Regions from separate parts of the Pseudomonas sp. FW300-N1A1 genome, predicted to be linked through region 1. Evidence: riboswitches for the same ligand, from Rfam matches in the RefSeq annotation. Region 1 holds a riboswitch; the other holds the start of a gene.
The links. Region 1 has a riboswitch for cobalamin ahead of AC3WQN_RS20430 (CbtB domain-containing protein). Riboswitches for the same ligand answer to the same signal wherever they lie in the genome.
Positions count from the first base shown of each region.

Region 2: linked by a shared signal. The riboswitch ahead of cobO (cob(I)yrinic acid a,c-diamide adenosyltransferase) and the one ahead of AC3WQN_RS20430 (CbtB domain-containing protein) in region 1 are both predicted to bind cobalamin.

Region 1 covers NZ_JBYTBK010000035.1:44,623-48,016, reverse strand. Annotated here, with positions in the region: gene cobM (precorrin-4 C(11)-methyltransferase) at 1-570, opposite strand, end outside; gene AC3WQN_RS20440 (cobalamin biosynthesis protein) at 651-1,064, opposite strand; gene AC3WQN_RS20435 (CbtA family protein) at 1,061-1,762, opposite strand; gene AC3WQN_RS20430 (CbtB domain-containing protein) at 1,774-1,965, opposite strand; cobalamin riboswitch at 2,064-2,285, opposite strand; cobalamin riboswitch at 2,451-2,661, shown strand; gene cobW (cobalamin biosynthesis protein CobW) at 2,762-3,394, shown strand, end outside.
Region 2 covers NZ_JBYTBK010000058.1:9,820-13,213, reverse strand. Annotated here, with positions in the region: gene AC3WQN_RS24135 (cobyrinic acid a,c-diamide synthase CobB) at 1-1,276, opposite strand, end outside; gene cobO (cob(I)yrinic acid a,c-diamide adenosyltransferase) at 1,287-1,898, opposite strand; cobalamin riboswitch at 1,980-2,217, opposite strand; gene AC3WQN_RS24125 (hypothetical protein) at 2,372-2,956, shown strand; gene AC3WQN_RS24120 (PQQ-dependent sugar dehydrogenase) at 3,020-3,394, shown strand, end outside.

The sequences.
Region 1 (3,394 bases):
CCGATGAACCACCGCGATCGGACAGTCCGCACCGTAGTGGGGAAGCAGTTCGGCGACGATTTTTTCCAGGTGGTTGACCCCCAGGTGTATCGCCATGGTCGCGCCATGCCGGGCCAGGCTGCTGAACTCTTCGCCCGCCGGCATGGCCGTCTTGTCGGCGTAGCGCGTCAGGATCACGCTCTGCGAGATGTCCGGCAGTGTCAGCTCGGCCCCCAGCAGTGCGGCGCAGGCTGCGGTGGCGGTGACGCCGGGGATGATCTCGAACGGAATCTGCAGCTCGCGCAGGCAGCGAATCTGCTCACCGATCGCCCCATACAGGCTCGGGTCGCCGGAATGCACGCGGGCCACATCCTGGTCTTGGGCGTGGGCGGACTTGATCAGCTCGATGATCTGTTCCAGATGCAACTCGGCACTGTTGACCACCAAGTGCGCCTGATGGCCTTGCAGTACGGCTTCGGGCACCAGTGAGCCGGCATAGATGATCACCGGGCAACTGCGGATCAGCCGCTGGCCCTTGACGGTGATCAGTTCCGGGTCGCCGGGACCTGCGCCAATGAAGTAGACGGTCATGGCCGGCTCCTGAGAAAAAGAGGTCAAGGCAGGCTTCAGATGAAGTTTGCTCATGATCGAAGGGGCGATTATCGGGGATTTTACGCAGCGCAGGCCAATGCAAAGGTCGCCTGGGCGTATTTCTGTCGGCAGATCAGCAGTCTGGCTGGGGCCTGGGCCAGTTGTTCGGCCAGGGCCAGCGCGGCACTTTCGGCCACGCCATAACAACCGGTGCGCTCAAAGGCGATTTCCGAGTGGTGGCTCAGTTGCGGCTGGTAACCGGCCAGCTGTTCGCTGCTGAAGTACATCATCGGCAATCCCAGCTGCGCGGCCAACTCGATCAGGCCCGGCTCATCTCGCTTCAGGTCGATGCTGGCCAGGGCCTTGATCGCCTGCAACTGGATGTGATGGGCCTCCAGTGCCTGGTCAAGCAATGCGCGCAGCGTACTCGCCGGGCAGCCGCGCTGGCAGCCCAGGCCAACCACCAGGGTCGGCGCTGCGCGGTTTTCACTCATGCGTCGTATCGACCTTCGCTTTTGCGGCGGAACAACCAGGCGCTGATCAGGCCTAGGGCCAGCCAGAAAACCATGTTGGTCAGCTGCGAAGCGATGTTGAACTGGGTTTCCAGGGCTTCGGGCGCCAGCATCGAATGCACCTCCGGCTGCGGGGCGCCAATGACGTGGGGCACGGCCAGAATCGCGGCGCCAAGGATTTTCAGCAGCCCGTTCTTGCCGAACACGAGCAGGGCGATCCCGGCTGCGGTCGAGGCGGCAGTGCCGATCCACCAGATCTGCCGTTGGGCCAGATCGGCCGCGGCAGTGCCCGGCAGTTCAGGCGGCAGGCCCAGGGTCGGTGCCAGGACGAAAGTGGCGTAGCCAGCCAGGCCCCAGAGCAGGCCCTGGGCGGTGCGGCGGGGCGCGCGCAAGGTGTAGAGGCCGGCCAGCATCAGGGCGAAGCCCACGGCCACTACTAGATTACCGCCGGTGGTTGACAGCACGCGCTGCCAGCCGTCTTCCGGGGCCCAGGCCTCGGCATCGTGAGTGTGAGCGGCCACGGCGCCTTCGGCGTGTTCATGCACTTCGGTAGCCGGAGCACTTTCGAAGGTTTCGGCCTGAAGAATCAGTGGCGCGACCCAGAAGCTTTGCAGCAGGGTGAGCAGCAGGGCGGCCAGCAGCCCGGAGAAGCCTGCGGTTTGCGCGATTCGCTTGATCATGTCGGCAGGTCTCAATGGCACGGGAAGGCGGCGCTGTGACGGGTATCGTGGGCCGCGTTGTGCACTGCTTCGATGTGCGAGAAACCGGCGAAGTACACCAGGCACGCGCCCAGGATCGAGGCGCTGACAGCAGCAACGAGGCGTTGGCTCAGGGTGGTTGTGGTGCTGGCGGTGGCGTGGCGAGTGCTGCTGATGATCGACATGGCGCTTCCCTCTGGTCAGTCAGGGGTGAATCGAGCGCATGCAAACCCCGCGAGCGGGGCACGCAGAGGCTACAACAGCGCCCGCCCACCGCGGGTTTGTTTTCTATGTGTTGCGGGCCGGTCTCCGGGCTCACGAGGGGTTGGCAATCGCCATACCGGCAAGCATCACCTTCCCATGCCGCTTTGGCACAGTGGATCTGATGCTTCGCTCGCTTACCGTTGCGGGGGCAGCACCGGACTGACATGGCTTGGAGTAAAGCACATGATTCACCGGTTTCCCGTTTCACCCTGTGAAGGGCACCCGTAACAAGGCGTGTAGGAGAGCATGGGCGAGGGATTCGCGTCAATTAGCATGGGTTCTCAAAGTACTCCTTCGCGGGCAAGCCCGCTCCCACACTCGACCGCGTTCCTCCGGTGGGAGCGGGCTTGCCCGCGAAGGCGTCCGAACAGCCACCACAAGACGTTGACCCGCCCCGATGCGATGCGTAGCCTTGCGCTTTCGAGGTTCTTCGGCGCATGCGTCGAAGCTAAGAAGGGAACGCGGTCAATGCCGCGGCTGCCCCCGCAACTGTGAACGGTGCTGTTTCTGCCAGGCCACTGCACGCTTGATCCCAAGCGGCGGGAAGGCGCAGAAGCCGCCAGTCGAAAGACCGGCCCACCGTCAGCCAGGAGACCTGCCTCGACACAGATTCTCACTACAACCGGGCGGGGTGATCCGGTGGCGAACTCTTCCCGCGCGCGTCTGCGTTGCCGGTTCTCGTCCCGTATGCCCGCCACCAAAGCCAAAGGGCATCCGATGAAAACACTGGCCAAACTCCCCGTCACCATCGTTACCGGTTTCCTCGGCTCGGGCAAAACCACCTTGCTGCGGCACATGCTCGATAACGCCCAGGGTCGGCGCATCGCGGTGATCGTCAACGAGTTTGGCGAACTGGGTATCGACGGTGAAATCCTCAAGCAGTGCGCCATCGGTTGTACCGAGGAAGAGGCCAGCGGTCGCGTGTATGAACTGGCCAACGGCTGCCTGTGCTGCACCGTCCAGGAGGAATTCTTCCCGGTGATGCGCGAGTTGGTGGCCCGTCGCGGCGACCTCGACCACATTCTCATCGAAACCTCGGGCCTGGCCCTGCCAAAACCGTTGGTCCAGGCTTTCCAGTGGCCGGAAATCCGCAGCGCCTGCACGGTGGACGCCGTGATCACCGTGGTCGACAGCCCGGCCGTGGCCGCCGGCACCTTCGCCGCCTTCCCGGATCAGGTCGACGCCCAGCGCAAACTGGACCCGAACCTGGACCACGAATCGCCGCTGCACGAGCTGTTCGCCGACCAACTGGCCAGCGCCGATCTGGTGATCCTCAACAAGGCCGACCTGATCAACCCCGCCGACCTGGCCCGCGTGCGCCTGGAAGTCGCCGAAGAGCTGCCGCCAGCG
Region 2 (3,394 bases), on a different contig from region 1:
CAATCGCCGACGGATTGGACGGGAAATAAAAGTGCACGTATGAAGCCGTCATCCTTCCGGCACGGTAAACCGCCTCCGCGCCTCGTCCGCCGTTGGGGCTCAGGCCACGGGCAATCGGCTCGAGCTCGGTACGGGTCAACGAGTGATGATAGGTGTGGCCACGCAGCGAGCCTTCGGGCAGGTCGACCGCCTGCAGCGCCAATGCCGCCAAGCGCTTTTGCATCACCGCCTCACCGGCCAGCAAGCCCACCAGCGCCGCCCGCGTGCCCTCGACATCGGTCAGCGAGTCGAGCAAATACAGCATGCCGCCGCATTCTGCGAGCAACGGTTTACCGGCGCCATGGTGAGCGCGGATGGCGTCGAGCATCGAGCTGTTTTCAGCCAGGGCGACATGGTGCAACTCCGGGTAACCACCCGGCAGATACACACTGTCAGCCTCCGGCAACTCGCGGTCGCGGATCGGCGAAAAGAAGCGCAACTCAGCCCCCATCGCCCGCAGCAGGTCCAGGCTCGCACCGTAGGTAAAGGCGAAGGCTTCATCGCGCGCCACGGCAATGCGCACACCAGCCAGCAACGGCTCGGCGGCGATCACATCGGGCGCGGCAAACTCGACGGCCGGGGGCAATGCCACTTCGCAACTGCTGGCCAGGGCCTGGGCAGCGGCGTCGAGGCGCAGGTCCAGGTCGTTCAGCTCACTGGCTTGCACCAGCCCCAGGTGACGGCTCGGCAACTCGATACCGGTTTCCCGGGACAAGGCCCCGTACCAGCGCAGGCCTTCGGTCAGGCTGCCTTCGAGCAACTGCGCGTGACGCAAGGTGCCGACCCGGTTGGCCAGCACCCCGGCGAACGGCAGGTCCGGCTGATAACGCGCCAGGCCCAGGGCCAGCGCACCGAACGTCTGCGCCATGGCGGTACCATCGATCACTGCCAGCACCGGGACGCCAAAATGCCGTGCCAGATCCGCGCTGGACGGAGTGCCGTCGAACAACCCCATGACCCCTTCGATCAGGATCAGGTCGGCCTCAGCGGCCGCTTCCCACAACAGCCGGCGACTTTCCTGCTCGCCGACCATCCACATGTCCAGTTGGTACACCGGCGCACCGCTGGCGCGCTCGAGAATCATCGGGTCGAGAAAGTCCGGGCCGCACTTGAACACCCGGACCTTGCGCCCCTGATTACGATGCAAGCGGGCCAGCGCAGCGGTGACGGTGGTCTTGCCCTGGCCGGAGGCCGGCGCGGCAATCAGCACCGCCGGGCAGTATCGACGGCTATTCATAGGAAGAGGCTCACAGCTCGACACCCTTCTGCGCCTTGATCCCGGCCTGGAACGCATGCTTGATCATGCCCATTTCGGTGACGGTGTCCGCCAGCTCGATCATTTCCGGCTTGGCGGCACGACCGGTGACGACCACGTGCTGCATCGGCGGGCGCGCCTGCAAGTCGCTGAGCACCTGATCCAGATCGAGGTAACCATGCTTGAGGGCAATGTTCAGTTCATCGAGCACCACCAGGCCAATGGCCGGATCATTCAGCAACTGCCGGGATACCGCCCAGGCAGCTTCGGCGGCCGCGATGTCGCGCTGGCGATCCTGGGTCTCCCAGGTAAACCCTTCGCCCATGACATGGAAGCGTACTTGCTCCGGGAAGCGTCGGAAGAACAATTCCTCGCCCGTGCTGTTACGCCCCTTGATGAACTGCACCACGCCGCACTGCATGCCGTGGCCCATGGCCCGGGCCAGCATGCCGAACGCCGAACTGCTTTTACCTTTGCCGTTACCGGTCAGTACCAACAGCAGGCCGCACTCGTTCGGCGAGTTGGCAATGCGTTCATCGATCACTGCTTTCTTGCGCAGCATGCGCGCCAGATGGCGTTCGTCACGATCAGGGGAATCAGTCATGGGGGAGCTCTCCGTTGAGGCTGGATAACGGCGGGCAGGCATGGATACAGACGGCAGGAAGCCTGGCATCGCCCACCGTGATGCCGCTGGATGGATCAGGCCGGTCTCCGGGCTCATGAGCGGCTGGTTTGGCCGGACCGCGCGCCTTCCCATGTCGAACGTCGACACAGTGGCTCAAGGCGCGATCTTCACTCATTTACCGTTGCGGGGGCAGCGCCGGGATCGTTGCCCGCTCTGTCAAAGAGCGCACCCTCACCGGCTTCCCTGTTTCACTCGATCGACCAGAGGGTCACCGAGCACCTGAAACAAGTCGCGAAGGTTAGAGGGTTGGGGGTGGAGCGTCAATTAATGCCGGGCTCATGCCGCGACAGAAACAGACCCCGATCAATAAACCGACGCCCTTGTTGTGCCAGACTTAAAGCAGTGATATCAAATAGCCACAACCTGACACCACAATAAAAAGGGCGAGCACCATGCAAGGCATGATCATCAGTAACCCGAAACTGGAATTTCTACGCCCGGTACTGGAGCGCTGGTTTGACTGTATCGATCGCTACAACGCCGTGCGCGGCGATAACGAAAGCCCCTACTGGTTTGATGAACGCGCCAACCTGAGCCTGCTTTCAGCCGCGGCCTGGATGGCGGAGATGGTCACCCTGGAACAGGCGCCCAGCAAAAAGCAGATCGAGGAAGGCAAGCGCAATGGCCGCGTCGACCTGCTCATCGCCAACCAGGAGCAACGCGCCTACCTTCAAGCCACACAACGCTGGCCACGGGTCAACCAGCTGAACCTCACCCAGGCACTGCTGGACATTGCCAGCGATGCCAAGACCATCGCCTATGCCAACGAGCTGAAGATCGGTTGCCTGTTCGTCGCCCCGCAAAAACTCCAGCACAGCGCCACACCGGAAGAACTCCAGGACATGGTCGACGACCTGCAAAAGGAACATTGCTGCGCCGTGGCCTGGTACTTTCCTTACGCTTATCGCAAATTGCGCAACGAAGCCGGCTACTATCATCCGGGTATCGCCGTGCTGCTCAAGGAGGCCCGTAGCTGAGACTGAACCTCAAGGCGATCCGGCTCCTCTGGACTGAAGGGATGCACTCATGGAGAAGCCCGCATGTTCAAGCCTCGATTCGCCCTGGTTATCACCCTTGCCGCAGGCCTGGCCGCCTGCGGGGAAACCTCCAGCCTGCAAGTGTCGGACGGCATCGGCCCTTCACCCACGCTGTCGGCGCCGAACAAGACCCTGATCCCGACCGTGAACATCGCCCCCGCCGTGGGCTGGCCAAGCGGTGCCAAGCCGATTGCCGCGCCCGGCACCCAGGTGGTGGCATTCGCCAAAGGGCTCGAACACCCACGCTGGCTGTATGTGCTGCCCAATGGCGATGTGCTGGTGGCCGAAACCAACGCCCCAGCCAAGCCTGATGACGGCACAGGCGTGGTCGGCTGGATCACCGAAAAAATCATGGCGCGCGCCGGTGCCGGCGTGCCC